3 regions of the Sporosarcina sp. Y838 genome follow, and region 3 is predicted to be linked to each of the others. Evidence: riboswitches for the same ligand, from Rfam matches in the RefSeq annotation. Region 3 holds a riboswitch; each other region holds the start of a gene.
What was found. A riboswitch is a leader RNA that binds a small molecule or an ion and turns the genes downstream of it on or off. The one in region 3 is predicted to bind preQ1.
Positions count from the first base shown of each region.

Region 1: it holds a riboswitch for preQ1, as region 3 does, so the genes downstream of both, AC1TO4_RS15260 (QueT transporter family protein) here and queF (preQ(1) synthase) in region 3, are expected to answer to the same signal.
Region 2: it holds a riboswitch for preQ1, as region 3 does, so the genes downstream of both, queC (7-cyano-7-deazaguanine synthase QueC) here and queF (preQ(1) synthase) in region 3, are expected to answer to the same signal.

Region 1 covers NZ_JBXCJD010000015.1:31,236-41,990, reverse strand. The annotation lists gene AC1TO4_RS15295 (DinB family protein) at 278-751, opposite strand; gene AC1TO4_RS15290 (hypothetical protein) at 838-1,287, opposite strand; gene AC1TO4_RS15285 (CPBP family intramembrane glutamic endopeptidase) at 1,567-2,217, shown strand; gene AC1TO4_RS15280 (sensor histidine kinase) at 2,371-4,566, opposite strand; gene AC1TO4_RS15275 (hypothetical protein) at 4,569-4,745, opposite strand; gene AC1TO4_RS15270 (response regulator transcription factor) at 4,723-5,412, opposite strand; gene AC1TO4_RS15265 (DMT family transporter) at 6,199-7,086, opposite strand; PreQ1 riboswitch class I at 7,201-7,245, shown strand; gene AC1TO4_RS15260 (QueT transporter family protein) at 7,253-7,735, shown strand; gene AC1TO4_RS15255 (excisionase family DNA-binding protein) at 7,790-8,020, shown strand; gene AC1TO4_RS15250 (BCCT family transporter) at 8,208-9,698, shown strand; gene AC1TO4_RS15245 (homoserine dehydrogenase) at 9,739-10,725, opposite strand.
Region 2 covers NZ_JBXCJD010000006.1:59,642-70,396, reverse strand. The annotation lists gene queE (7-carboxy-7-deazaguanine synthase QueE) at 102-809, opposite strand; gene queD (6-carboxytetrahydropterin synthase QueD) at 806-1,231, opposite strand; gene queC (7-cyano-7-deazaguanine synthase QueC) at 1,228-1,893, opposite strand; PreQ1 riboswitch class I at 1,901-1,944, opposite strand; gene AC1TO4_RS10150 (DUF378 domain-containing protein) at 2,357-2,725, shown strand; gene AC1TO4_RS10145 (squalene/phytoene synthase family protein) at 2,848-3,669, opposite strand; gene sspL (small, acid-soluble spore protein L) at 3,925-4,059, opposite strand; gene AC1TO4_RS10135 (gamma-type small acid-soluble spore protein) at 4,087-4,284, opposite strand; gene AC1TO4_RS10130 (AAA domain-containing protein) at 4,607-8,467, shown strand; gene AC1TO4_RS10125 (hypothetical protein) at 8,448-9,248, shown strand; gene AC1TO4_RS10120 (hypothetical protein) at 9,667-10,749, shown strand.
Region 3 covers NZ_JBXCJD010000005.1:59,011-69,765, forward strand. The annotation lists gene AC1TO4_RS08605 (diaminopimelate dehydrogenase) at 15-995, opposite strand; gene AC1TO4_RS08610 (hypothetical protein) at 985-2,121, opposite strand; gene AC1TO4_RS08615 (MFS transporter) at 2,285-3,442, shown strand; PreQ1 riboswitch class I at 3,478-3,521, shown strand; gene queF (preQ(1) synthase) at 3,607-4,104, shown strand; gene recQ (DNA helicase RecQ) at 4,295-6,064, opposite strand; gene AC1TO4_RS08630 (hemerythrin domain-containing protein) at 6,169-6,585, opposite strand; gene AC1TO4_RS08635 (S66 family peptidase) at 6,665-7,684, opposite strand; gene AC1TO4_RS08640 (SpoVR family protein) at 8,070-9,473, opposite strand; gene yhbH (sporulation protein YhbH) at 9,470-10,636, opposite strand; gene AC1TO4_RS08650 (PrkA family serine protein kinase) at 10,730-10,755, opposite strand, start outside.

The sequences.
Region 1 (10,755 bases), on a different contig from region 3:
AGAGCTAAATCGACTTATGACCCGAGCCTCTAGGCGCACGGAGCTAGACGTATCAAAAGCGCAGGGCGCCGTTCAGAGGCGACAGGCATAAGGCGAGTTGGCGAAGCAGCGTCCTTTGCTGCACAGCCAAACCGACTTATGACCCGAGCCTCTGGCGCACGGAGCTAGACGTATCAATAGCGCAGTAAACCTGTCCAGAGGCGACAGGCATATAAAAAAAGGCAGCCACGTAGATTCGGATAGTCTCCGTCCCTAAGTGGCTACCTTACTTATATAATTATTCCCCCACCAAGCGGCTCAACGCGTTAATAATGCCTGCGTGAACGCCTTCATGCCAAATTACAAATTGAGCGACCGCATCTACTGTTACCATCGTATGCAAAGGACCAATTGACATCGGTTCTTGTAACGAATCGCTCAGTTTCCCATCAAGTGCTTTCATAATACGCTCCGGTTGTTCCTCTAACGCCACGAGAAGTTCTTCAATAGAAGGGATGTTCCCCTCCCAGCTCTCTGGAGTCGAGCCCGATACAAAAAATGAAATCCATTCCGGATTAACAAGCTCATAGCCCTCCACCGCTTTTTGAATAAGTGTTTCCATAGAGACAAAAATATGACCCGCGTTCCAGCGAATCGTGTTACTGAATCCTGCAGGTTGTGTGTCCCATGCCTTTTCACTTATTTTGGCTACACGGCCAAGCGTGTAAATACGACTGAATTTCAATTGATTCAATGTTTCGATTATAATCATCCCTTTCTTAATTCTCCCCCTCTACTCTATCGTACCCTCGGGGGAAATCAAAGCGGTCACTCCATGTAGGGGTGACCGCTGCTTAATTATGGTTTAAAAGGATCTTCATTCGGTTTCTCTTTGTTCCATTTGTCGTGTGTATGCTGGTCAAAACTGCTCTTTTCTTTATCTACCTCGCCATTAGGAGAACCTACGCCCGATACCGGTTTATTATTACCCGTATTCGTATTATTTATCTTATTTTCGGCGAAAGCAGACGGTTTGTTCTCACCCGTCTCTTCCTGTTCATTTTCTCTGAAAACTTCCGATGTATTTGAATCGGAAGGATCCGCAAGCGGTAGCTCATCGGATTTAGACATCCCTTTAACATTTGGTTCTAGATCGTCTTTGTTTGGATAATTGCCATCTGATTTTGTCATATCTACTTTAAATCCTCCCTCTTCGTACGGGGAACCGGGATACGCTTTCCAAAAGTGGAGCTGTAAAGCCATCAGGAACATTCGAGGCGGATATACCATTGCCTGTAGTGGTCTCATCGATTACGCTTTCCGTCCGTCCCCTCGCACGGTTCTCGTTTTTTTATTTTGAGTCTTGTTGCTTTAACTTTCGCTATCAAAAATAGCCAAGCGTTAACACAAGTATTGCTAGTAGTAATTCAAGTAACCCATTGAAAAGATTAATATATTACGGATTTCTGAACGTATGATGCCCTTCATTCACTAAATAACCTTGAAGAGACGCAAACCTATTTTCAGAATCCTGTGAAACCATTATCCCACTATTTCGTCTTATTTACAATAAACAGGGGGGATTTTTTGGAGAAATCGCTTTTTTTTGCTATGCCGCTAATCAACATCGCTATTCTTATCTGGATTGAACAAAGTCTTGAGGTTGAATACATATGGAAAACGATGGCGAAGGTTGTTCTATTTCTACTGATTCCACTCATTTTATATAGGAAGTTTGGATTTCCATTCTTACGATTACGCGGTACAGATTCTAAAAGTATGGGTATCGCAATCGCTTCGGGAATCTTAATAATGGCCGTTATCATCATGTCATTTCTCCTATTAAAGCCATTCATTAATCTCAATGAACTTATTGTCGATTTAGAAGACGCTGGTGTAACAGCTACAGTGTTCCCTTTCATCGGATTCTATATCTTGTTCGGTAATTCGATACTGGAGGAGTTTTACTTCCGCGGCCTGTTGCCTAGTATTATGAGCAATTCAAAAGTCCGGTTTCTTGTTCCATCCTTCCTGTTCGCAATTTACCATATCGCAATTTTTCTACCTTGGTTCAGTCCAGCACTTCTCGTAGTTGCCGTTGCAGGACTTTGGTTGGGAGGAGTAATCTTTCAGTTGGCCAATGAAAAAAGTGGAACCATTTTGCCCTCTTGGACAGTTCATATGTTTGCAGATATCGGTGTTTTACTTGTTGGAGTGTATATTATTTACTTCTATTGAAAGAATGATCAATTTGCGTACTTTACCTAATCATTCCCGCCAAAGGAAAGCCGTAAACCCATTTCAATCGTAATGAATCCGCAAATAGAAAGAAGCTGTACGCAATACCCTTGAGTAAAGGCATTGCGTACAGCTCACATCATTGTCCATTTATTAAACCGCCGCCACGACGACCGTTACTTTGAATAAATCTCCATCTACTTCAATTTTCATATTCCCATTATGCAAATCGACGATGGATTGTGCTATCGCAAGGCCAAGTCCAGAACCGTCCGTTTGGCGTGATGCATCAGCCCTTTTGAATCGTTCAAACAATTCGTCGGTGTTTTCACCAAGCTCATACTTCGTCACATTTTTCACGACGAATTCTGCGTTATCTCCCACTTTTCGAAGTGTAATATAGACACGGGTACCCGGCAATGTGTATTTAATGGCATTGACAATCAAATTATCCAGTACGCGCCACCATCTTTTTCCGTCGACATAGGCAACAAGCGTAGACTCTGGTAAGTTCACCCTAAAATCAAGGCCCGATTTCGAAATTTCTTCTTCGTGCTCTGCAAGTGCTTGTTGAAGCAATTGTGTCAAATCGACACGTTGTTTGTGAAGCTCCAAGTTACCGCTTGCCATTTTCGAAACTTCAAATAAATCCTCAATCAATGTCTTTAAACGCTGTGATTTCCTATCTAAAATATCTATATATTTTGTTCTATCTTCAGCTGTGATATCTGCCTTTTTCAATAGATCCGTGTACGTAATAATGGACGTTAATGGTGTCCTAAGATCATGACTAACGTTCGTAATAAGTTCCGTTTTTAGGCGTTCACTCTTCGCTTGTTCGGTCATGGAACTGCGGACACCTTCGCGTAGGTTATTGAGATTCCGCGCATGGTCTGCAAGCGGTGATTTTCCTTCGATTTTAATTTCCTCATGAAGACGTCCATTCGCCATCGCTTCAGTAGCCACAATAATACGATTCAAATACGCCGTTCTTCTCACGAAAATATAGAGGAATGGCAGCCCAGCAAACAATACAAGTGGAATGTAAATCATAATTAATATGGGTTGCATGAGAACGACGGCAAACCCGATGCCCGCTAGGAAAAAGCCAATTAATAGAAGGAACGATTGAACACCAATTGAACGATTCAAAAACATCCCTTGCCATGCAAGTATAAATCTCATACTATAACTATCCTTAATTTCTTGTTTCAACACCACTTCATCTTTTATTCGCTCCATGAAATTAACCAGCTGTAACACTGTTAGAAATACGAGGAGTGTAAGGAAAACAAAAGAAATTGCATATATGACCAAATTTTCGAGGCTATAAAAATAAGCATAGTCTGCAACAAACAATAAATTAATATAGAGCATCAGCAATGTTGTAACCAGCAGAGCTCCTTTTACATCGATTTTTAAACGATTATACCAGTCTGCCCCTCTTCTATCCTTCACCCAGTTCTTATTGAAACGAAACTTTGTCAACAGAAGGATTAATGCAATTAGCCCGACAACCCAAGTGCTATAGGCAATATATTTTGATTTGTTAAACCAGGCTGCATGTTGACCATGAGACCCTTCCTGTGATATCCCTTTTGAAATGACGACAATACCCTCGAAAGTCCGATCTGGGTTTCCGATTATTGAGCGGTTACTGTCGATGTATTCCCCGGTATGGTTTCTTGTGTACTGGTATAAATCAGCATTTTTTATTCGAAGTGACTTAGCCTTGAAGTACCCTTCCTTGGAATTGTACATTCTCTTGTAGGCCGCGGGCGCTTTGACATCACCGGACGCAAACGTTTCACCCGTTTCCACATCTTTCAACTCATAGGCAACCCACCGGAAGTTATAATCGTCCACACCATTGAATCTTTCACTTACATATTGTTCAAGCGCTTCTCCTTTTTCTTCACGGACTTTTGCCTCTACATGTTTATCATCTTGGAAGTTTTTTCGAATATCATCTATTTTCACTTCTTGCTCTTTAATCAGTTCTATTTTTAACACTTCATTGCCAGCCGCTTTCGCTTCTTCAATTCGGTCTTGATATTGGGCTGTAATATTGGAAATTTGTTCAGCCAATGTGCCGTAACGCTCACGATGTTCGTCGATTTCCTCCTTTGATACTTTGATTTGTTTTTTCTCCTTTTCCACATCAATCGGATTCAAAACGGTTGTACTAATTTTATCGTAAAAATACTCCATTTCAGATTTAAAATCCTCTGTATCAACAAAGCTATTCCCGATAAACCTTGGACCCGTATTTATAAAAGAGACAAGCGCAGTTAAAAACAAGGCGATAAGAATCGACCAGACAATAAGAGGCATTCGTTTATTTTTCATATTCACACATTTCCTTTCACTATCCGGGTGAAGTAAGCAATCGCCCTACTGGAACGTTCCATTCCATTTCCGACCAGGTCAATGATGTGGGAGAAACAGTAACCGATACTCAAAGCGGCAATGACAATCGCGATGATTGACCAAACTACAGCCCAGTCATTTTTCGATTTTGTAACCAATGCCCCACACCACCTTTACATATCTCGGATTTTTCGGATCTGCTTCGATTTTTTCGCGTATTTTACGTATATGTACCGCAACGATATTTTCAGCATTGTACGCTGCTTCATTCCAAACGCGTTCGTAGATTTCGTTGATAGAAAATACACGCCCCGCATTCTTCATCAGCAACTCTGTAATTTTGTATTCAATTGGTGTCAGTTTTACCACGCCACCATCAATAGTGATTTCCTTTGCTTCTTCATCCAGAACTAACCCGTCGATTTCTACTTTTTTCTGACCATCGTATGTCCCAAATTGGATATAGCGACGTAATTGCGACTTCACACGAGCCATCAACTCCATCGGATGGAAAGGTTTCGTCACATAATCATCTGCGCCAACGGATAGTCCATGGATTTTATCAGAGTCTTCCACCTTCGCACTCAGCATAATAATCGGGATATTGCGCGCTTCCCGAATTTTGAATGTCGCAGTAATACCATCCATATTTGGCATCATAATATCGAGAATAAGAAGATGGACATCATTCGACTCCAGTAGCTCAAGCGCCTCTATACCGTCCGCCGCCTTCAGTACCTCATAACCTTCATTTTTCAAATATATTTCAATCCCGTTACGGATGTCCTGATCGTCATCCGCTACAAGCACTGTGAATTTCGCCATCTTCCGCACCTCGCTTTTCTCTATGATACCAATTGTACCCGCCAAATCTTAACATTCACCAACTGTAATTATGAAGAAAGTCTTAAGAACAGATTATATATGTTCAATTAAAGAATCCCGTTGAATCTATTTAATGAGAGAGTTGTGATTCGGGGTGTGGATTATAGACCGCTTGGCGCTTTGGGGATGCCTCTCGCCATGAGCCTGGATTAACGCTTCGCATCCAGTCTCAGGGCTTCGGCTACCCCTTTACCGCGCCTGCGCTGGAGTGTTCATTAATGATGGCGTTTCAGTTCAGAGTGTACATTTTAGATCGCTTGGCGCTTTGGGGATGCCTCTGGCCCTGAGCCTGGATCAGCGCTTCGCATCCAGTCTCACGGCTTCGGCTACCCCTTGTCGCGCTTGCGCTGGAGTGTTCCATTATTGAAAGTGATTTTGAGATATATAGAATGAGATTATGATGTGATTACTATTTGATACTAACTTCATTGAAGAAAGACACACTGCGAGCTGCAGGTCTTATCCCTGACAATGAAATGTGCTTTCTAAGATAGATCATCCAGCGAAGGCGCGACTTCGTGGTAGCCGGAGCAATAAGACTGAAAGTGGTCTCCTTTCCGGCTTATCGCGGGAGGCATCCACAAAGCGCAGAAGCGGTATTAGCAGAAATTCTAATTCACTCACTTGTTTCGTGACTTTTTCAATGGCCTCCCGTATTCATTTGTTCAACATATATATCGGCAAAAAACCCCTGGCCTCCCAAATACCGATAGGGATACCAGGGGTTTATTCATTTATCAAGCTAGACTTCTTCACTTTTCTACCACTGAGCGTCAATACGAGGATTCCGCCTAGCAACATAGCAATGCCCGTCCAAGACGTTACGTCGAGATGCTCACCAACCACAATAACACTCAAAACAGCTGCAGTAAGCGGTTCAGCAAGTGATAGGGTAACGGCAGATGACGATGGAATTCTTTTTAATCCGGTTGAAAATAGGATGTACGCTACACTTGTCGTAATTATTCCAAGATACAGTACCACAGATATTCCCCGAGCGGAAATCAGACTTTCCGTTTCGAATAAAAGCAAAAATGGCATCAGCATCATTGCACTAATGGAAAAGATGACTGCAACTGCAGGTACAGCATCCACTTTTTCAAGTACTTCTTTATTTACAAGTGCGTAAAAGGCAAACAATAGCCCTGCACCAAGCGACATCGAAACACCTACCGGATTAACAACGATACCGTCTTTATTTAAAAATAGCAGTGCACACCCTGCAATCGCAAGAGCGGTAGCTGTAATCCAAATAAATGTCGGACGGCGTTTTAACAAGAACCATTCGATGATTCCAGAAAAAACAGGCGAACTGCCGATGGTAACGACCGTCCCTATCGCGACACCGGTTAATCTAACAGAAGAAAAGAATAGATACTGGAAAATGGCCATTGAAATAGCCGCGTAAATCGTAGCTTTCCACGGCCAATTCCGGAAATCAATTTTACGCATGATTAGTAATAGAATCAGCAATGAAAAACCACCCACCGCAAGCCGTGATGCACCAACTGTCAATGGATGGATGGTTTGCGGGAGGAACGTTTGTGCAGTGCCCGTTGTTCCCCATAGTATTGCACCTAACAACACGACTGTGTAGGCAATTCGCTGCGACATGATTCCACTGCTCCTTTTCCCTTTATATATAGAAGATACCATATAATTCGAGAGTTCCAACATTTCAAGTTCACTTGACACGACTAGTAACTATGTACTATAATCACTAATTGTTCACACGTGGTTCGTAACCATCCCACGCTAAAAAACTAGGAGGAAATAAGTAATGAAAATAAAAACAATGGCCATAAGCGGGATCATTGCCGCTTTATATGTAGCCGTATCTCTATTAATAGCACCACTGGCTTATTCAGCAATCCAATTTCGTATCTCCGAGCTGTTCAACCATCTTATAGTGTTTAATAAGAAGTTCTTCTTTGGTATTGTGCTCGGAGTATTCGTCACAAACTTGTTTTCTCCACTTGGCATGTATGATCTATTTTTCGGCGTGAGTCAATCAATTATAGCTCTTTCAATCACGATATTTTCCGCTAAATTCATATCTGGAGTTTTCAAGCGAATGGTCTTCAACACACTAGTTTTCACCTTTACCATGTTCATCATTGCTTTCGAGTTAAACCTAGCATTAGAGCTCCCTTTCCTACTTACATGGTTAACAGTTGCAATCGGTGAATTTGTTGTCATGGCAATTGGAATTCCGATTATGATGGCTTTGAATAAACGGCTAAACTTCAAGAAATTGATTTAACCGAAACAGCACCCGCCACTTTGTCTTCAACTGAATTTTCCAAGGAGGGCTTAGATGTATATCTCCATTCAAGAAACTGCAGAATATCTTAGCATGCCCGTCGAACAAATTCAGAAGTATGTAAGAGAAGGACGGATTCGTTCTGTCCATGACGGCGAACAATTTCTAGTGAACAAAGATCAGTTTGGTCTTTATTTAGAACAACTCGAAACATTAAAACACCAAATTGACGAATGGCGTAACGAACCCATTCCACCCGATCGCGACATTAAAGATGAAGATTGAGAAACCGGCTGAAAATCTATGGATTTTCAGCTGTTTTCATTTAAATAGAGTACTCCGCATTGTCCCTGAACACGAATGGAAAGGCTTATTAACGGGAATACTTATTTAACCGCACAGTTGCTTTCATTACATTTTGCTAGTATAGTTAAAAACTGTTTCTACATTACCAGTAACACGAGGGGGAAGTATGAAGAAAATATCAAACGTTTTTTATATCACAATTGGTCTTATCATATTGACCGTTGGATATGGTGCATTCGCACCCGAAAGTTTTGAAGCCGTCACAACGAATGCCAGAAACTTTGTTGCGTCGTCATTCGGTTGGTACTATATGCTGCTCATGTCATTCATGTTAGCGCTCAGTTTCTTTTTCATCGTTAGTCCATTCGGTAAAATACGGCTTGGAAAAGACACGGATCGCCCGCAGTTCTCTACAGTCACTTGGATTGCCATGCTGTTTTCCGCCGGAATGGGAATCGGCCTTGTCTTTTACGGTGCCGCTGAACCATTATCACACTTTGCTATCAGTCCAGCCTCGGAAGATCCAAATACGGATGAAGCTTTCAAAGAATCCTTACGTCAGTCTTTCTTCCACTGGGGGATTCATATATGGGCCATGTACGGGATCATTGCGCTATCGTTAGCCTTCTTCCAGTTCCGTAAAGGGGAGCCGGGATTAATTTCAGCAACATTGAAGCCGATATTCGGTAAAAAAATGGTTGGACCATGGGGTACTCTCGTCGATGTACTCGCCGTTTTCGCAACAGCATTCGGTGTCGCTACATCACTCGGCTTCGGCGCTGTTCAAATTAATGCAGGCCTAAACTATTTATTTGATATTGAAATTAATATCTTTTCACAGTTTGTCATCATCGCATTCATAACGGTTCTGTTCGTTGCATCCGCATGGTCTGGATTAAGTAAGGGCATCAAATACTTGTCGAATACAAACCTTGTTCTTACCCTTGCACTGCTTGGATTTATCGTCGTTCTCGGACCAACATTACTCATTTTTAATATGTTCACTGATTCGTTTGGCGGTTACTTTGCAAACCTTATCCAAATGAGTTTCGGTACAGCTCCATTGGACTCTACCGACCGGAAATGGCTTGATGATTGGACAATATTCTACTGGGCATGGTGGATTTCTTGGGCACCGTTTGTCAGTATGTTCATCGCCCGCGTTTCAAAAGGCCGAACAATTAGGGAGTTCATGATTGGCGTGCTTGCTGCACCTACATTACTGGTTACATTCTGGTTCTCAGCATTTGGTACGACAGCGATTGATATCCAGAAAAAAGGACTTGTCGACTTGACGGCTTCTAGTACAGAACTAACTATCTTTGAAATGTTCAATGTTATGCCTATGTCGTTCATCATATCAGTCTTCGCAATTTTGTTGATTGTATCTTTCTTCGTTACCTCAGCGGATTCAGCGACATTTGTCCTTGGCATGCAATCAACGAATGGTTCGTTGACTCCGCCGAATAATGTGAAGCTCATTTGGGGTGTTATCCAGTCGACAATTGCGCTGATTTTGCTTTCTGTCAACGGCCTCACCGCACTGCAAAATACGATTATCATTGCTGCGCTGCCATTTTCTTTCGTCATGCTGCTAATGGTTGTCGCGTTGCTCAAAGCGTTAAAAGCTGAATTAAAGTTGATGAATTTGAAATAATGTTAAGAAAGGCGATTCCTGAGATGGAATCGCCTTTTTCTTAACTTTTGATAAGAACCTTTTCACGTTGTCCAACCATATATAAGAAGTCTCCGATCAATGCGCTCGCTGTCGGATACATGCCTGCTCCCGGGCCTACAAGAGTAAGGGACCCTAGATAATCAGTTTCAACAATAATTGCATTATCAACACCGTCGACTCCATATAACGGATTGTCAGTACCAATTAGTACCGGACCCACACTTCCTCGCAAGACACCCTTTTCATCGATTGAAATCTCCGCGATATGCCGATAACGAAGTTTCCCCTTTAATGCTTCCGCAACATCTTCAGTTTTAACTCCATCGATTCCAACTATCGGAATGTCACGCCAATCAGGCTGGGTACCAAATGACAGTGCACTTAAAATCATCAGTTTTCGAAAAGCATCTTTACCACTAACATCGTCAGTCGGATCTGCTTCTGCATAACCGAGCTCTTGTGCTTCAAAAAGTGCAGTGTCAAATGGAACTTTCTCTTCCCGCATCTTTGTCAAAATGAAATTTGAGGTTCCATTTAAAATCCCTCTGATTCGTCGTACTCGATCAGCAGGTAACAAGTTTTTCACTGTACGGATAATTGGTACTCCACCCGCTGTAGTTGCTTCATAACCGACCTGAACGCCCCGGAATTCCGCATGCTTCAATAATGCCGGACCATGTGTCGCGAACATTTTCTTATTTGCCGTTATAATGTTTTTGCCCTTTTCGATTGCATCTGAAAGATACGTATAAGCAGGTTCCTCACCAACAATTGCCTCAAAGATGAAATCAATGTCCGGGTTCATCAGTATGTCCTGGATGTCTCCCGTCACTTTTATCCCGGGTGTTGCTAGACGTACTTTCGCTATATCGCGAACAAGGATGGCAACTATATCGATTTCACAGCCTGTTTGTTGCTTAATCTCATTCTTTCTTTCATTCAAAATTCTGTAAATCCCTTCACCTACAGTGCCGAAGCCGAGTAGAGCAACCTTGATTGACGGCATTTCGCCACCTCCATGGACTGCTTAATAACA
Region 2 (10,755 bases), on a different contig from region 3:
CAATATAGTAATACAACTGTATCCGTATTGCTCATTGTGTGGATTAAATTATTCGCTGGCGATTCTGGACAATTACCATGCGTAATTTTATTAGTACATATCTAAACCCCACGTTTATTCCCCCATATAAGGGTATGGAGCTGAGGTAACACCCTAACGTCATTCATGATAGATGAATTGACGGTCAAATCAACCAACCATTCATACCGATTCAGTAGAGAAGACACTAGCAGTTCATTTTCAGTCGTCGTCGTATCATCGTTTCCTGTCTGTAAAAAGAAAGGAAAAGCCGGGTAACGTTGGTGGACGGCTTCGGCAAATTTGAAATCCACTTCATCAAAAATGACGATTTTCAAACTAGCCGTCGTATTAAGCAGTTTCTCCATAAATGTATCCAGTTTGCTGAAATCTGTTGCCATTCCAGAACTAGGTGGTTTTGGAGAAAGGGTAATATCATCGATTTCCAACAACCAATCCTGCCAAAAAGAAGCCTGCGTTTCAACCGCAACTTTCCAGCCTTGTTCATGGCATAAATCAACAAGTTCCCCGATACCTTTATGAAGCGCAGGATTCCCACCTGAAATTGTTACATGTGAAAATGACTGCCCGCCAATTGCTTTAAGTTCATCTATAATTTCAATAGGTTGTTTCGAAACGCTCTTTCCTGAACCATCCCACGTGAAACTGGAATCACACCACGAGCATGAATAATCACACCCTGATGTCCGAACGAACATCGTTTTCAATCCCATTACCATTCCTTCACCTTGAATAGTTGGTCCGAACACCTCCATCACAGGAATCTTCATACGTTCTCCTCCAGTTTAGGCCGGTAGATGACGTAGCTTGTTGGCGTTTCACGGACAATGACCTGAAGACAGACTGCTTTATTGCTCCTCGTCTGTAGAACTTCCTGAATTGAATTATAAATCTGTTCGGCTAATTTCTCAGTTGTAGGGAAGTTAGCCTTAAATTCAGGATGATCATTCAATACGGAATGATCATATTTATCATGAATGAGGGTTTTGAGTTCCTTGAAATCAATCAGAAAACCAATTGAATCCAATTCATTTCCTCCGATTGTTATGTTCAAATAGTACGTATGCCCATGCATCACTTGGCACTTTCCAGCATTTTCACTCGGAATGTAATGCGCCGCCGAAAAATGCATGTCTTTGTTAAGTTCAAAACGAAACGAGTGCTGAACTTGTGGGTAAAATTGCTGCATCATTCGGAAACACCTTCAGACTTTTTAGTAATGTAAGCAGTTAGTCCATCATTTCGTAACACACAAGCTGGACATTCCCCGCAGCCTGAACTTGGAATCCCGTTGTAGCATGTAAGTGTTTTGTGCTGTACAAAATCAAGTGCATCTAATTCATCAGCCATTGCCCAGACCTCGGCCTTATCCAGCCACATTAAAGGCGTATGGATAACAAAGCGCCCATCCATTGCTAAATTCAACGTGACATTCAATGACTTAATAAAATTGTCACGGCAATCTGGATATCCGCTAAAATCAGTTTCACTCACACCCGTTATTAAGTGCCGGGCTCCAATCGCATCCGCATAGACAGCCGCAAACGACAGAAATAGATGATTCCTTCCTGGAACAAAGGTAGAAGGTAATTCACCATCTACTTCTTTTACTTCGATTTCATCACGTGTCAAAGCATTAGCAGATAGTTGATTAATAAGGCTCATATCGAGCAGTTTAAACGACACACCGAGCTCATCCGCAATTTTTCTTGCACATTCAATTTCCGCTGAATGGCGCTGACCATAATCAAACGTGACCGTCGCAACTTCAGCGAAATTTTTCAATGCCCAAATTAGACATGTCGTACTGTCTTGGCCGCCACTGAATACAACGACTGCTTTTTCATTTTTCATAGTAAACATCTCCTTAGTTTTTTTGAGAGGGAGTTTTCGAACCTCTTTTTCGAACAATGTTAATAATAGCATAGGAGTAGAAGCTACTAGTAGTAGTTTCCACTTTAAATAAAATGATATATTTATTCAGTATTTATATACCGATTTAATCCTAATCATTTTTAATATATAAAATGTGATTTGTTGGTACATTCATTTGTATAAAGAAAATTGACATCACCAAGGATCAAAAACGGGAAGCATAAAATATATAGGATTAGTGCCGATTAACTCCACAAATTTTTATGATTTATGTATTAAAACGCTTTTTTAGCAGAAGATAATAACGAATCTTAACAATTACCGAGAAGAGTGTTTTTATGGTGCCCATTCGTAATGATGTAATCCCTTTAAAACTCGAAACGGTATTGCGGATTCAATAATTGTTCGAAACTGCTTATTAAATAAGGGAGGTGTTAAAATCATGAGAACGATACAACGAATCGCCTTGGCTTTGGTAATAATTGGAGCAATCAACTGGGGCTTAATTGGATTCTTTAAGTTTGATTTGGTAGCATCACTATTTGGTGGACAAGAGGCGTTTTTATCACGGGTGGTTTACGGTCTGGTAGGGTTAAGTGGATTGGCTTGCTTGGGTATCTTATTTAATCCAATCGAAGAAACAGTCGCAGATAAAGAAATCAATCGTCGAGGCGTTAATAATCTCAGTTACGATACTGAATTCGGTGAGGAAACAGATATTGCGAAGTTGCGCGAGTCTTCTAAGAAACCCATTGATGAAAAGAATTCAGCTGACACAAGAAAGAAGGATTCAACAGACAATAAAAAATAAAGGAAGCTGAGCAAAGTTGTGGCATTTGAAAAAACATCCCAGCCTATGTCATATTGACAAGGGCTGGGATGTTTTTTAATGCATTACCTATACTTTTTCGAAATTATTAATATAAATTGGTGTCAATTTTCATTAATAATTTCATCTACTGTAGATTCAACTTCAGCTCGTGACATTTTTTCTTTACCACTCTTAAGCGTTTTTAATGTTGTTTTTGCCAAGGCAAGTGGGATTTTACAGAATAAAAGAATGTTTTTAGTGTCTAATGACTCTACATAGGCATCCGCTTTATCCAAGTTCTTTGTTGCATAGGAAAACATGTCGTTACGGTCCCAACCATCGGGAATAAAATGAACGCCACGATCAGCATCTTCCTCTTGATTGCGAAGCATATTGACTGCCTGCAAACCACGTCCGTATCCTATAGCTAATTCACGATCTGTTTTAGTTCCATCATACATCTCCCATATGTCCGAAAGCATAACACCTACTAATCCTGCTACATAGTATGTATATTCATCTAAATCTTCTTTGGTTTTAACTAACCAATCCTTCTCGACCCATTTCGCCATTCCGTCTGCCATAATACTTGTTGACTCTTTTACCTTGTCCATAATATTTTCCGGACAAAAAGATAGCCAATCAGCCAGCCTTAATGTTACTTCAGGTAAAAGGTCCTCATAAGGCTTTAATAGTTGTTGATAGGCTGCACCATCAAAGTCTGCTTTTAAAAGTTCGCTTGTTGAGCGCAAAAGATATTGCTTCGTCTCCGATTGTAATCCTTCGTGATCTTCAATTTCATCAATTGCTCGCATACATAAATATGCTGATCCTACAGACTTTCTTAATGTTGGATTTAGTAATTTGATGGGGATATAAAAGGTTCTACTTGTCAACTTAAGGATGTGCATGGCTTCTTTATTTAACTTTGCTTCATTAATCAATGAAATGATCCCCCTTTCACAATGAGGTTGTTAATGTTTTAACGCGTCAGATAGAAAACAATCAATTACTCGGATAATATCTCAGGTTATTCAGATTGTATTCGCTCACAATATACTTGGATCGTATAATCTTTATTGTATCATGGACGGCAGTAATACGTACAAATAAACTCAGCCTACAACTTAAAGGCTGAGTTTGGATTATATTGCAGTCAACTTCAAATTGATGTCGTAATGTGCAAAAAAGACAAATTATTATTTCGTGTTCTTCTTTTTAGCGGCTTCTTCCAGTTTGCTTTTTGGATCTTTTGATAGGTCAGTATCTGCATAACCTTGGGGTGTTACACTAGTCGCTTTCTTACCCTTATCGTTACTTTTGTCTTTCTCCATTTTTTCACCCCCTATTAAAATGAATTGCTATATGTGATTGTTCCTTGTCACTTCATCTGGATTTGTATCACTGTAGATACCAGTTCCAAGTCCGCCACTCTTGGCAATTAATTCTTTTACTTCATTATAAGTTAGGCCCGAGTTTGCATTTTTTCTTTTTACGTCTTCAATATCTGTTCCAGATACTGTATAAGTTCTTTTGTTCGAATTGCTATTTATGTTCAAAAAGTCACCTCCATTTTGTGTATACTTATGTTCTCTCAATTCAGGATAATTATTCAGGGATTTATTGTCATTGGTGCAAGTGACTATATGGGACACTGCTTCGGAAATACACTATAATTGTCTAGAGTGAAAATCCAAAACACGAAAAAAGGTAATTGCTGATTTATTGGACCAACAAGGTAGTTCGTCTGTTAGCCGCATTTTACAAATGAGAAATCAGTACAAAATAATCGTATAAGTCATAATGAAAAGTCAGTAATCTGAATAGGGATGCTGACTTTTCCATGTTTATAGTTATCAGATTGTGAAAGAGGGCATGCTAATGAAACAAGATACATCCACACTTAAGGTAATGCGGTGCGGACTAGGCATGACGGATAATGCCCGCAAAGGAATAACGAAATTGACAATGGACGAATATGCATTTTTTTCGATGCAAGAATCCTTTTATGTATATATTGAAAAACGACCGAATAATAGACAGGGGAATATGTCGTTTTCAATTTACTTTGATAACGTAGCGAATGAAGTTTTATCAAAACGTCTAAATGATAGAGTGGCCGTAATGGAATGCGTTTATCAAAATGAAAGTTTTTTGGCAACCGGTTTTCAAGTTAGGGGAAGGAAAGAACCCGTCCAGACAAACAGACGTCTTCCAGCACGCTTGAAATTTCTGGTAGGGCGTAGCACAGGTATTGCAATGCCGATTGATCTTTACACAAGCATTCGAGAATTGCCGATTGCACAAGAACGTTCGGAGTATGTGAAGAAAAGAATTGCCGGCTGGGAAGGCTATCTGCGAGTAGAGGAAAGAATTGCCGATGTCGATGATTTGACGACGCCTTTTTCACACGCATCTTTGAATGCAGACTTCAGTAAATTGACCATTCGATGTAAAGAACTAAAAGGAAATGAATGGAATACAATTAATGGTTTCAGTGTTAAGTTGAAAGGACTTCAAAATGAAATTGGAAATGTTATTAATACGAGTAAGGGCAAAGGGATTGTAGAAATCGAATTGAGTCGCAACTATAAAGAGATGGCTCGCCGGAATGAATGGAATCCGAATACATATAAGGAAGTAGTATTTAGTAACTTTGCTGCGCTGAGCCAGGTAAGGAGACTTCGAAAGGGGTTCAAAGATCTACAGGATGGACTTGCTGCTAATGCAAATTTGGAAAGGGTACTTTTTGAAGAGCGCCCAGTTGTACGTATTTCCAAGAAACAACAGAATCTTGTTTTTCATAATGAACTTAACCAGTTCCAGAAAGAAGCAGTCACTGGAGCAATGACTTCAAATGATTTGTACGTTATTCAAGGACCACCGGGTACAGGGAAAACGACGGTTATTTCAGAGATATGCCATCAGAATGTCAAAGCTGGACTGCGTACTCTCGTTGCTTCTCAAGCAAACCTTGCTGTGGATAATGCACTCGGAAGACTTCTATCTCATCAGGACGTCCGAATTTTACGTTATGGTCGAACTGAAAGTATTGAGGAAGAAGGCAAAAAGTTCATTGAAGAAAACGTAGCTATAAACTGGAAAAACGTGACGTTAAATACCATTAATGCAAAACGCCAGTCGAATACAAATAGAGAAATACAAATAAATGATTTGTTAGTAAGTCATGGCGTAAAGTTAACAGAAATGAAGAATGAATTGGTATCTTTAGACAAAAAAGTTGAATTGAAGGAAGCGGCTCAAAAAGAATACATAACTAATTCATTGACTATGAAAAAGCAACTTACTAATCTGAAGAGCTTGAAAGAAGAAAGTGATAAGTTGGTCAAAATTCAGGCCGCATTCATCCAATCTGAAACGACGTTAACCAGTGATGTTAATCGTCTTGAAGAACTCGTCTTATCGAAAAGCACAAGTATAGCTACAGCGGGGCAAATGGAAAAATTAGAACTACGAATAGAAAAGCTTCAATACTTCATTAGCTATAGTCAAACAGTAAATAAGATTGACGAGATGAATAGGTCCATTGGGGCCCTCCATAAAGAAGTACAAATAATAAATAACAAAAAGAAGCGACTTCATGTATTTTTGGAGGATATTCAAAAAATCACTAAAATAGATCGTTTACAAAAACACATGGATTCGTTTGAAATTATTCCACACTTCAACACACAGTGGAAAATTACCGAGTTAAATCAATTGATCGCCACTATTAAATCTGAAACAGCGGATGTTGGATACAGTGAGTGGCAAGAACTTTCACAGCGACTATACAATGCCATTGAAATGATTGAGCGTTTATTGAAAGATAATGGTTTTATTAAGAAAGAACTGAAAAGAACAGTAAATGATAAATATAGTTCTATAAAAGAAATTCATAGCCTTATTGACCGTGTAGGTAAATTTCTAATTCACCCATCTACCAAGAGTAGCCTAGAAACGCGTAGCTACTCTGCACAAAAATATGATAATCTCGAAAAAATAGCAATTGCACTTGAAATGTTATATGAAAGAAAGAGATTTTCAGAATTGCAAGAAGCAGGTTTTGAAAAACAAAATCAAATTAAGATAAACTCGAAAAAAATGTATTCAGTCATAAAAACCGAAATTAGCGAACAGACGAATCAATCCATAGTGGAAATAGGACAAGAAAAAAAAGCAATCGACTTAATTGTTAGTAATCACCAAGCTGAGATCATCAGTCTTCAGCAAACGGCCATGAAACTTTTAGAAAAAGTGGAACCCGTTGACGAAACTATGACAATCAGTGCTGCAATAGAGGAATTGAAGAAAAATGAGATCGTTTTTTCGGATTATAATGAGAATAAGAAGGATATCAAACAATATAAAGATGAATTAGAAAAGAAAAAGCATGAAAATAGAATTAATGAAGAACATTATTTAGATACTTCAAAGGCACTTGAAGATATTAGAGATAAAACTGAGGCATTGAGCAGCAATCTCATGAAGTTGGAAAAAGTAATGATTACCTTGGATAAGCTATTGGATGAAAATCCTGAAGAAATCCGTAAACAAGTTTTAACTACCATTCAAACCATTTCCACTGAAGTAGAAAAACTTAAAGTAGAAAAAGAACGACTACCAATAACAGATAAACTCCAAAAAGAATGGGTTTCACTTCTGACTAATGCCACTGAATATGATTTAGATGAAATACGAAAACTATATGTTAAACACGCAAACGTAATTGGTACAACCTGCGTTGCGTCTGCACGGCGTGATTTCATGGAGGAGTATCCTACTTTCGATGTAGTTATTATCGATGAAGTTTCCAAGGCGACGCCGCCAGAACTACTTCTCCCAATGTTAAAAGGGAAAAAAATCATATTAGTTGGAGATCATCATCAGTTGCCTCCGCTCATGGGACAAGCAACTCTTGAAGAATTACTTGAAGAAAGCAACAGTCATGAAGAAAAGAATGAACTGGAAAAGCTTTTGAAAGAATCATTATTTGAACGTCTTTTCAGAACGTTGCCAAAACAAAACAAAACGATGCTGGGTATTCAGTACCGCATGCATGAAAGTATTATGGAAACAATTACGCCGTTCTATGAAGAAGGGAATTACAGTTTACGCTGCGGGTTAACTGATTCGGATTCCTTGCGTGATCATTTGCTTGATTCCCACTTCGTGAATAGAAAAGATCATCTGTTATGGTTTGATATGCCGAACGAACAAAAGTATTTCGAAGAGAAGGTCAAGGGCGGCACAAGTCGTTTCAATCAAGCTGAACTAAACATGACTTGTAAAATATTGAAGGATCTAGATATGGCTACTGAGAAGGCCAAAACCTCTGGGCTAATGAATCAAGATACTAAAAAAAGTGTCGGCGTAATTAGTTTCTACGGTGAACAAGTCAAAAGGATGGATCGGCTAATTCATCAAGAGCTGATACCTCAACATTTAAATTGCAGAACCGGTTCGGTTGATAAGTTTCAAGGAATGGAAATGGATGTCATTATATTGAGTTTTGTTAGAAACCATCGGGAAAAAGGTGGAGATATCGGTTTTGCGAGAGATTATAGACGTTTAAATGTTGCGTTATCTCGAGCACGTGAACTACTCATTATAGTAGGGAGTTCAGAAATGTTTACAGTACAGACGAAACATCCTAGTTCGAGGAAAATGTACGGACGTTTACTTGAGAATATCAAAATGAAAAATGGCTTAAGAGGTCTAGATGGAATTGTTAAATCGTAATTTGATGGATGGAGGTCCCAGGTTAATGATTGAGTTGAAAGCGCGGTTAACAAAGGAACTTCAGCAGGACATCAATCTAAAAGTAATGGGTTCTCTAATATGGAATCTACCTATACATTTAATTGAAATTGAATATAAAACGGTAATGCGAACTAAAATGGATATACTCATGAAAATGATGTTGATTGCATTTGGAAAAGCTGAATTTTCGACAGTAGAAGAATTAAGTGAAGTTCTTCTCGTAGAACAGCTCTTTATTACTGATTTAATCGATAAAATGTCCAGAACTGGTGTAATTGAAAAGAGAGAAGGCTTTTTTTCATTGACTGAAGCCGGGATTGAACAGCTGAAGAAAGGGGTTTTTGAACATGAACCAGAAAAAAAATCGACACAGACGCTCTATAGTCCTAGTCATTCAGCGTTTTTGATAGGCGAAATAAAAAAAGGTGCATATGAAAATGCCGAAGTCTACCGTTATTTTGTTGGTTTTGATGAGAGGGATTTGGCAGTTATAGAAGATGACTTATTAATAGAAGTGCTTAAAAAGAGTGGTGTTGAGTCAGGTGAAGGAAACGTTCAAGTCATTGTTTCAGAAATTATATCTGCATCTGAGTTAGCAACTGAATCATCACAATGTATAGAATTTCATTTGTATAACAAATCTGAAGATATATTATACGCGCGTGTTTGGAATACACTAACAAGTCACTGGGATGAGGTTATCGAAGCACAATTAAATGAAAAGGAACGTAAAAAGTGGCGGGAAACATATTTGGCATAAGTTAACTAGCCGGTCTTTGTCCTTAGAACATCGTTTGTACCAAGTATCACAGAAACTAATCACATAAATTCATGTATAAAGTAGCCTTGCTCACTGTAAAAGTGATCAAGGTTTTTTGTTTTTGATTTAAATGATATTTACTGCGGCAACTTTATCAAAAATAGTTTGCATCTTTTCGTATATCAGCGCATATACTAAATAGTTCAATGACTTTATAAGGAAGCTTATATATTTCCTTCTACCGTTTTGTCTTTACAAATTAGGCGATTATAATTCGGTTATTCAATTGTTCAATATACATAGTTGATAAATGCTGAAATTTAAAAGTGATAATAAAAAATCTTCAGTATATTGTAACTATTTGGGGCTATCAAACGTCTAATATGGACACAATCATTTTAGAAAAGAGGGGTAAACTATGAGAGAAAAGAAAAGATTGTTAATTGCTTCAGTTGCGATAGTAATTGGGATTGGATTGTTTACACCATCTTATACATCAATTGCAGCCGAACAAATTGAATCGCAAATTAAAGTTGGACAAATTATTAAAGGCACTGTATTAGAAAATTGGGGTAATGAAATTATAGTTAAAGGAGATGACGGTAAACGTTACCATGTAGGACTCTATAATTTTGAAGAAGAACAAATTCAAAAGATGAATGTTTCTATCGGTTCCACTGTGCAAATCGAAGGAGAAATACTTTCTAGCTTTTCGGAATTATATGACTTCAACTATTTTGTGAAAACATTACCCGAAGGAGTAACTGAAGATGAAATCAAGAAGTTAGAAAAACTTTATAATAGAGTCATGGTTTTGGAAAAAGATGAGTTATGGGAAGAGTCTGGGAAGGTCTGGGTTAAAATCAATGAAATAACAAACCCATACTATCTGAAGAACTGGGAGCCGGAACCTTTTGATATTTATATCAGTATGTTTGAATATTCTTTTTCAAGTGACGACTTGATACAAATGGAAGAGCTTTATAATCAATGGATTACGCTTGCAAAAAGTGGTCAAGAAGAAGAATCAAGTAGTAAGTTGAATAAACTATTTGAAATTGTCGGCAACTATTATGTGGAGCCAACATTTGATGAATATATTGCAAGCATGGATATGATTATTCCGATTGAAGATTATCAAGTGATAAAGAACTTATATGAAGATGCTCGTCAGGCAAATATAGATGAAGATGAACAATTATCGATGGCTAAATGGGAAGCCTTTGACTTAGCGATGCGTCCATATTACCGTACCGCATACCCAATGCCGACATTTGAAGAACAAATGTCTTACAATGATTTCGAAGTATCGAATGTAGACTTTTCTAAGCTAAAGCAGATTTATGCAACTATCCTAGACCTGGAGCAGAGTGGTAAATATGATGATGTAGATAGCCAGTGGCAGCTGTATTACTCTATTTTAGAGCCTTATTATACAATTAATGAAAGTATCCCATTTCGTGCTTTACAAGTTATTGCAGATGATAAAGTGAAGCGCTGAAAAAAG
Region 3 (10,755 bases):
TGGCTCTAGTGCTATTATAATAACTCTTTACGCAAATCGGCAGCGCTTTTTGGTGATAGTAAACCAGGTGCAATATCAAATACTGTTTTTGCGCCTGTTTCACCTTTCTCATTCAACCTGTAAGCTGCGCGTGCGTATGCAACGAGTACACTTGAAGTAAATTCGGGATTGCTACCCAGTTTTAGTGAATACTCCATTACTTGTGTATTGCCAACACCTGTCTTACCGCTACGAATTACAAAACCGCCGTGTGGCATTGCCGAGTGGTCCTGTTTCAATTCTTCTTCAGTGATAAAGGTAACAGTCGTATCGTAATCAGAGAAGTAGTCTGGCATTGTTACAATCGTGTTTCGCACTTCTTCAGCGTCAACGCCTTGTTCCAAGACCACATAGCATTCACGCGTATGTTTCTCACGCGTCGACAATTCTGGTAACGAACCATCCCGCACTCGATCGACTGCATCTGAATCAGGAATCGTATATTGAACAGCACCTTTTACACCATCAATTCTTCTGAGTGCGTCGGAATGTCCTTGACTTAACCCTTTGCCCCAAAATGTATACGTTTCTCCTTCTGATAATACTGCTTCACCGAACAAACGATTGATGGAAAATAAACCCGGATCCCATCCGACGGAAATGATCGCGGTCTTACCATTCGGTTTAGCCGTTGCATCAACCGATTCAAAGTATCCTGGAATTTTTGCATGCGTATCAAAACTATCGACAGTATTGAAGAGAGCAGAAAGAGCTGGTCCTTGTTCCGGTAAATCATTTTTTGATCCTCCGCAAAGAATTAGGACATCAATATCTTCTGTATAATTTTGGATGTCAGACATCATATGAACAGGTATATTGCCATTCAGCAGTTTAACGTCCTCTGGCTTCCTCCTTGTAAATACGCTTATCAGTTCCATATCGTTGTTTTGAGCAATCGCGTATTCAACACCGCGGCCTAAATTTCCATAACCTGCAATTCCGACTCTAATTGTCATCGTTTTTATTCCCCTTTCGATCTAATGCTTTCAATTTCAGCAATTTACTATATAAGTTTATCTCTTTATTCGTCATCTTTCTATATAACTCATCTGCTTTTGCTAAAAAACATTCATCAATCAAGACAAATCCATATCCAGTGCCGCTTTGTCTAATCAAAGGAAGTGCTTCATACTTTAATGGATATCCGCCATCTTCTCTTAAGAACCCTTTTAATGATTTCATATATTTCATAATGGCACTATGAAGTTTTTCATTTCTATGCATCGGTTCTGATGATGTAAAGACGAATGTCGTTGATTCGCCATATGGACTGCTTCCTTCTGAATTCGCTGCATGTTCTGCAACCCATCCTGTAAAACGGCCATTGTCGGCCAATTGAATGATTTTATCAAAAACCGTACTTAAAATTTCATTTATCATAAAAGACAAGTCTGGTTCTTCTTCTATCAACTTTTCATTATCAAAGTGCATGACCCATCCTGCAGTCGTCATTTCACGATCCAAAACTGTTTCAATTTCAATATACGGACCCGGATTTCGTGACTCGTCATGGTACAGTTCTGCAAGAGTGATTTGCATATCATTCTGCACGGACTCCGGAATAGTCATAAGCATTTGCTTGTCTATCGTCACTAAATCATTTACTACTCTTCCAAAATAAAACGGAATTTCTTTCTGTATGCTTATCAATGCTGAAGCCAATCTAGACTTTTCATCGTCAGCACGAATATTTAGTTTAAATGGAATCGTCACCACATGACCAACGCTAGTCCAAATAACTGCTTCCATAAAAATCGCTTCGATGGATGAATACGCATGCTTCACTACAATTCCCGCTTTAACGACAGAATCCGCCTCAAAGTGATTTGTTTGAATAAATATTTCAATTGAAGTATCAGATGCAATATGTGCAATTACTGGTGATCCTAAATTGAATGATTGGTGAACATTCATATATTCAGGTTTATTCAAATCGGCAACTTGGCGTTCTGACAAATCCCTAGCGTAAAAAGGCTCGTAGTAATCCTCCAATTCCAGTTCAACAAAAATATACTGTTTTTCAATTTGCGCTTCATTCTTTGTATTATCTTGTTTGCTGAAAAGTTTTTTAAGGAAACTCATTCATTTCTCACCTCTTTTTCTATCAGATCTAAGCGTAATCTTATCGCTACAGTTCGTATAATGGCAAACCAAATGGATTGTTCACAATCTATCCTTTTCCCCTTAGCTCAAACTAATGCTAAAATATAGAACGGTATCTATATAATTGAAAAGAGGCTGCATTATGCGTGGGTTTGTTTACCTCATTGTATTTTTCTCGTTTTTCGACTTATTTTCACAACTTCCCGTTATGAGTCCATTTGCATTATCACTTGGTGCTACGCCATTCCTGGTAGGACTTGCGGTAGGTATCTATTCATTTTCTAACACAATCGGGAATGTCATTTCAGGTTTCATGACCGACAAACGAGGTCCATTCCTCATACTAGTACTCGGACTTTTTGCGACGGCGATTTCTCTCTTCCTCTACGCGTTTGTTTCTGGGCCGATGTCACTGCTCGGGGTGCGATTCGTTCATGGTTTTATGGAAGGACTAATTGTTCCCGCAGCCTTCACTTTCCTAGCAAATCGTGCAGAAGGTTCAAAACGTGGTAAAAGTGTTGCAATTTCGGGTGCATTCGTTGGAATGGCCGCAATTTTAGGACCTGCATACGGCGGTATTGTTGCTGCGAAAACAAGCACCTCATTCATTATGGCGGTCAACGGCGGGATTATGCTGTTGTTAGCAATACTAGCATTCTTTGTTCTTCGTTCTTATACATATGTACGAAAACAACCTTCACAAGGTGCTGGTGAATTCCAGGTTATTAATCTGTTCCAGCATCCCGGAATGGTCAGAGCTTTTGCTGGGGCATTCTTTTTAATGTTTTCACAAGGTGTACTAGCTCTTGTTTTACCGTTAAAAGTAGCTTCGCTCGGATTCGATACGAAAACGACGGGGTTATTATTAAGTACATTCGGCGTGGTTGCAATTCTAATCTTTTTATTGCCCATTAATCGAGTTTTTGACCGCGTACGACCGGTTGTGACGCTAGCATTCGGAATTGCACTCATGGGATTGAGTATGTTGTTCCTAAGCCAAATGGAAGAATTGAATTACTTGTATGTCGCAATGGGTATTTACGGAGCGGGATTTGCTTTCCTATTCCCATCGATCAACTCACTGCTAATCGATTCTTCGTCTGCTGAATTCCGTGGAAAAGCTTATGGTTATTTCTATGCATTCTTCTCAATAGGCGTTGTTGCTGGTTCGGGACTTATCGGCTTCCTCGACCTAGAATATCGAGGAGCATTCATGCTGACTGGTTTCCTCCTGCTGGCAGTTGCTCTGTATGCGTTAATTGGCTTAACAAAAAGAGAAGCTATTGACAAATCAGAGTAGGTCGTTTAATGTCAGATACGAAATGAATACCCTGTTCGGGAGAGGTTCATAGCGACCCTCTTAAAAAAACTATGGATAACGGAATTTAAGTCATGTGCATTCGATATGGCTCTTTTTTCCGGCGCCTATGGACCTCCCTGACAAATTTATGGGAGGTTTTTTAATTGGCTGGAAGAGATGAGGCAACACTGACCGACTTAACTTTACTCGGTAATCAAAACACAAAATACGTGTATGAATACAACCCTGACGTTTTAGAGTCAGTCGACAACATGCATATCAATCGTGATTATTTCGTGAAATTTAATTGTCCTGAATTCACTTCACTTTGCCCAATGACCGGGCAACCCGATTTTGCAACGATGTATATCAGTTTCATGCCAGACAAAAAGCTAGTAGAGAGTAAAGCACTTAAATTGTATCTCTTCAGTTTCCGCAATCATGGCGATTTCCATGAAGACTGTGTCAATATCATTATGAATGATTTAATCAAACTGATTGAACCACGTTACATCGAAGTATGGGGTAAGTTCACACCACGCGGCGGATTATCAATAGACCCTTATTGTAACTATGGTAAACCCGGCACGAAATATGAAAAAATGGCAGAACACCGGATGATGAATCATGATATGTATCCGGAAAAAGTAGATAACCGTTAAAATATTTAGCTTAAAGTAGTAAACGCTACCCCAATTGCTATGTGGATTTAAATTGTTGTCACCCGTTATTGATGAGCGGTTGGACTGTCCTTAACATCATTGAAGATAAATCAATTGTCTATTCAGAAGAATAAAGAGGCAGGTACTATCCCATTTTGGAATAGTACCTGCCTCTTTTTTTCAAAGTTCATCAAGCATTTTGCATTTGATAATTCTTGATTTCTTCCATGAACGGATCACCGTATCGTTCCAATTTTGCAAGTCCTACACCGTTTACTTCTAGGAACGCATCATTCGTGATTGGCATTCTTGCTGCCATGTCCCGTAATGTTTTATCGGAAAAGACAACGAACGGTGGTACACCGGCTTCTTGAGCCAGTTTCATACGAAGTGCACGGAGCTGATCGAATAACGGATCATCATTTGCGACTTGCATAGTAACAACAGAAACTTTGCGATGTACTGTCACCTTGCCTGTCAGTACATCTTTTCCTGCTTCACTAACATAAATGGTCGGAAATTGCCCATTTTCCACGCCAAGATAACTTTCCGAAATTATAAACTCTATGAAATCAGAAATGTCTTTAGCGCTGCGTCCCTTCATCAAACCATAGGTCGTTAATTTATCGAAACCGAATTCAATCACTTTCTTGTTCCGTGATCCGGTTAATACTTGCGCAATCATAGACTTACCAAATCGTTGGCCCATTCGAATGACGCATGACAATACTTTTTGAACATCTTCCGTGACGTCTGTACTTTCACGAGTGTCAGTGCAATTGGCACATCTTCCACAATCCACTACATCCGTCTCTCCGAAATACAAGATAATGAACTTTTGTAGACAAGTTTCCGTATGGCAATAATCAATCATGGACTGTAATTTCTCCAGCTCAGCGGGAATTCTGCTTTGGTCTTGCGATTGGTCAATTAAGAAACGTTGTGTTTGCACATCCTGCGATGAAAAGAGCACCGTACATGCACTATCGAGCCCATCACGGCCTGCACGGCCTGCCTCCTGATAATAACTCTCCATGTTTTTCGGCATTTGGTAATGAATAACGTAACGAATATTGGACTTGTCAATTCCCATTCCAAATGCATTCGTCGCTACCATAACAGCGGCTTCGTCATTTAAAAAGCGGTCTTGGCCGGATTGGCGTTCAATATCCCCAAGTCCAGCATGGTATTTTGCGACTTTCACTCCACTTCTTTGTAGAAAGTCATGCACTGAATCGACCGCTTTACGAGTCGCGGCATAGATGATACCCGCTTCCCCTTCATTTTTCCGAACATATTCTTTTACGAATTTCTCACGGTCTTGCCCTTTAACAACGGAAAAAGTTAGATTTGCTCGTTCAAAACCAGTCATTACTGTATTATTTTCACTAATTCCGAGCTGCTTGCAAATATCTTCCCGAACTGCCGGCGTAGCAGTAGCTGTTAAAGCAAGTAGAACCGGTTTTTTATCAAACAAAGAAACGATGCTACTAATATTTCGATAACTAGGTCGGAAATCGTGACCCCATTGTGAAATACAATGCGCTTCGTCGATGGCAACCATCGGAATTTTCATCAAACGCAACTGATTTTTAAAAGAGGGAGAGTCAAGACGTTCTGGTGCCACATAAAGAAGCTGATATTCACCCTGCACAGCTCTTTCCATCGTATCAAAGTATTCCTCCGATGACATCGAACTGTTGATGTATGCTGCCGGAATCCCAACTTGATGGAGCGCGTCAACCTGGTCTTTCATCAATGAGATTAGTGGTGAAATAACGAGGACAGTACCATCCATCACAAGTGCGGGAACCTGATAACAAACAGACTTACCGCCGCCAGTCGGCATAACACAAAGCATATCTTGATAATCCATAACACCACGGATTACTTGCTCTTGTCCTATCCTGAAAGAAGGGTATCCGAAATACGTTGTTAATATCTTTAATGCTTTTTCGATTTTTACCGTCTCCTTCCAATATATGTCGATATTAAAATGGCCTTAGTCAGAAACTGGGGACTAGACGAAGAAAAAAGCACCGGGTAATGGTGCTTTTTGTAGGTTTAGTTTTCAAAAAGCATACGTTCCTCGTCGCGGCTATGTATTTCATTGACGACAATCAAAGCGTGAAAATTGTGTAGTACAGCAGGGCTTAAATTTTCTTCTTCGCGCAATTGCTCAATGTCTTTCACAATAATTCGCAGTAAATCATGATCCCGTGTCAATTGAATAACTGCGTCCTTTAAGTCCGGGTTGCGTTCAGCAACTTCTCCGTAAAATCCTTGTTCTTCCGCATCCGCATGACTAATCACACGTGTCTTCCAATATTCAATCAAGTCATCTGCCGCTTGATTCGCTAATTCAAGATCTCCCTGTTTTAAGAAATCCATCATACCCTCTGTTTTACCGATTGCTCCTGAAAGTCCACCTTCATCTATCGCGCGGTGAGAGTGAAGTTGTTTGAGTGCAGGTCCAGCCATTTCAATCATCCTTTCATCTCGAGCATTTCTTTAAGAATACCAGATTTGAAGGCATAATGGAATGATTGCCAGGTTATCATTAGATCAATTTCGTTTTCAACACAGCTTTGCCTTCTGCCACTTCGATTTCTGCGTATGCGCCGTTGACAAATGTCATTTGAGGAGGCACATGTCCGATATCTGCATTGTAAACGATTGGAATACCTGTCAGCTTGGACAGTCTTTCCATTGCATCTACATCACTAAACCCACCTTGGGCGATTCCTGCCGCTGTCCTGCCGAATAGGATGCCTGCAGTATTATCCAACCAGCCTGCATTATGCATTTGAAGAATAGATCTATAGAAATCGGAAGCATCCAATTCACAATTCTCAAGCGCCCATACAATTTGATCATTCGCAACATATTTTTCCCGGAATGTTTTTACGTCCCCAAATGGCGTTCCAATAAGATGACGGATTGTGTCAATACAGCCAGCTAATAGTCGTCCTTCAAACCGAACAGGATGATCTCCTATCGTTTCCCATGCTGTCTCCATATCCAATTTAAAGACATAAGGATCTGGTGTTGCAAAATGCTGCCATTCTGATTGGAACTTTTCAGATGAATGCTGAATAATTGTATCCCCAGCGGATGCCTTAAGCACTTCCAGGAATTTCGAAGTAACTGGGTCCCATTCATCACTCCTTAAATCAACAAAATTTGTTCCATGAACTGTAGCGATGCCAGTTAATAGTGTAATCGTCAACAGCAATGTACTAGTATCCGAGTAACCCATTGCCCATTTCGGCTTCAATTCTTCGTAATTTATAAGCGGAAGAATTTCAGACAAAAAGTGGCCGCCCCATGGAGGGATAACCGCATTTATATTATCATCCGTCATCATATCTAGAAATTCCTTAACACGTATTTCTTTCGGTGCTGAAGTCAGTTTTTCATTCGTCCAGACAGTCTCCCCAAGGAGTACGGTGTATCCCCTTTTCTCAAATTGATGGGCGGCTTTTCTCAGCAGATGATGCAACTCACTTTCAACACCTGATGAAGTCGCGGTGACTCCGATTGTTTGGCCGATGCCTATTGGTTCAGGATAACGAATCATGGTCATTTCCCCTACTTTCAATGATCTTTTTATAATCGAGTCAATTTCATAATTGCTTATTTCGATTAAAAACCCTAACATTAACGAAATTTCATTATCGATTATTCTTTTGCATAGATAAGTTCCGTTGATTGTAACGGAATGCGGCGACTCCAGCGGGAACAGCGCGAGCTGAAAGCCCCGCAGGAACGCAGTGACGAGGAGATTGAAGCCGTGCCCGCGGAAAGCGTCCGCCTGGAGTGTAAATCAAGCTTTTATGATTTTAATACAAAATCCTCTATTATAGAATTGACTCAATCATCCATCTTTTTAATAAATCAGTCAACTATAACTGTGAAATTGAAATATCCCCCGACCGTTAATCCGATTGAGGGATAAACTATTATTATACATACCTCCGATAGACCTTATTCCGATCAAATGAATACACAACTTGTAAATTCTCTACATATGTTTCTAAATGAACAATCCGTCCCCACAATTGATAAATATAAGGGAGTACGTTTTCCAAATACTTTAAATCTAGTTCTGTACCTTCGTATTTATGCACTAAATACAACTCACCGTTTCGCAAGTAGTCACCATTCTCGACGACAATGAATGGAAACCCACCATTTACCCGCATAGAGACTAATTGGTTTCTGACATCTTCATAATCCTTGTTTGTAATTTCATAATTGCTTCCTTTTTTTTCAAAGAGATATAAGTCTTCCTTCTGTACCAACTCTTTTGTGACATAATTCCGGATAAATGATATATCAGATTCGACTTCCCTTACTTCAAAGATTTTCTCTCTACCGGAGTTTGGTCGAACGCCGAAACTCCTCATTTTTTCTGTTGGATGATTATATCTTTTTTCAATGTCTTCATATATCTTCAATCCCAGATAGTAGGGATTGATTGTTGTTTTAGAGGGTTGAATAACATTGGCGTTTAGTGTAGCAAACTCAATTGTCTCATCTGTCGATAAATCCATTTCCCTTAGAATCTTCTGATGCCAAAATGATGCCCATCCTTCGTTCATAATTTTAGTTTCAAGTTGCGGCCAAAAATAGAGCATTTCTTCTCGCATCATTGTTAATATATCGCGTTGCCATTCCTCTAGTTCACGGCTATATTGCAAAATAAAAAGCAAGAGATCCTTTTCTTGATTTATAGGTGTTTTCTCCCCTACTTTAGCTGCTTTTTTGACAATTGGTTTTTGATCTATATTCCATAAATCATCATATGGTGTTTTGCGAATGATTTCTTCATCATCATCCAAGTTTTGTTCATCATCCCGACGTTGAGGTCTTAAGATAGATGGATCAATATGTTCTTGAATAGCCAGGACTGCATCTAAAAAGCGTTCAACTTCTTCTTTACCATAAACCATTTCATAATTTGCAATTCGTTCTGCTGTTGCTGTCATACTCTCTACCATATCTCTTCTCGTATTTGAAAAACGGACATTGTTTTTGAAAAAATCACAATGGGCAAGTACATGAGCAACAATTAACTTATTCTGTATCAGGCTGTTCGTATCAAGTAGAAACGCATAACATGGATTTGAATTAATGACTAATTCATAAATTTGACTTAAGCCAAGGTCATATTGCAGTTTCATCTTATGAAATTGCTTTCCAAAACTCCAATGGGTAAAACGCGTAGGCATTCCATATGCACCAAATGTGTAAATAATATCAGCAGGACATATTTCATAACGCATGGGGTAAAAATCAAGGCCAAAACCAGTTGCAATTTCCGTAATTTCGTCAATTGCCCGATGAAGCGCTTTTATTTCCGTCAATCGAATCCCTCCAAGTTTTTATGGAAGAAACTTTTTAGTGCAAAGTAGACATCCCGTTTTTCTTTCAAAATATAATGACGGAATTTCGGATCATCGATTTTTTTAAAAGAAGACATCATTGTTGAAAAACGGTTATAAGCATTCACTTCACCGTACCCAAACATATTGGATACAGCCATCAGTTCTTGAACGAGTTTTATGCATTTATCATTGTCAGATGACATATTCTCTCCGTCAGAAAAATGAAAAGGAAAAATATTATAACGTGCTGGATTATATTTTTGTTCAATTAACTCAAGCGCTTTTATATACGCGGAAGAACAGATGGTTCCCCCACTCTCCCCTTTTGAAAAAAAGTCTTCTTCTGTAACCACTTTCGCCTCTGTATGATGCGCAATGAATTCAAATTCAACAGTTTCATATTTCGATCTTAAAAAATTGGCCATCCAAAAGAAGAAACTTCTTGCCATTGTTTTTTCAAAGTTACCCATTGATGCACTTGTATCCATCATTGCAAGTACAACTGCTTTGGACTCAGGTTTTTTGACATCATCCCAAGTCTTAAAACGTAAATCATCATTATGAAAAGGAGCTATTTCTGCTTTCCCCTTAATCGCATTCCTTTTGATGGCGGTTAATATCGTTCTTTTCTTATCAATGTTCCCGATAAGTCCCTTTTTACGAATATCATTAAACTCAATTTTTTCTGCTGTATTTTCAGCTTGTTCTTTTTGTTCTAGATTTGGTAATTCCATTTCACTAAATAAAGCATCCTCTAATTCAGCAATTGATACTTCAGCTTCATAATAATCTTGGCCTGCCTGGTCACCTGCTTGTTTCCCCGACCCCGCATCGCTTTTCCCTTTTGATCCATCTTTCGCAATTACATCGCCTACTTGACTATCTCCGTTACCTTGGCCAACATGTTTTGATTTTTCATGATTGTAACGGATTTTGTATTCATCTAGCGAGCGAATTGGTATTTTAATAACATCTTTTCCTTTTGACATGATAATACTTTCTTCACTGATTAAATCTGGTAAATTATTTTGAATGGCTTCCTTTACTTTATCCAAATGACGTTTCTGATCTTGATGCCCTTTTCGGTGGAGAGACCAGTTTTCCTGCGAGACAGCAAAATGTTCATTGTCTTTTTCATTCATCTTCATCCACACCCATCTTTTATACAATGTTTGCTGCTGATTTTAGAAAAGAACAAGACTAATGCTGCATCAGTCTTGTTCTTCTCCCTAAGATTACCGATTAAGCAGACTACCAACAT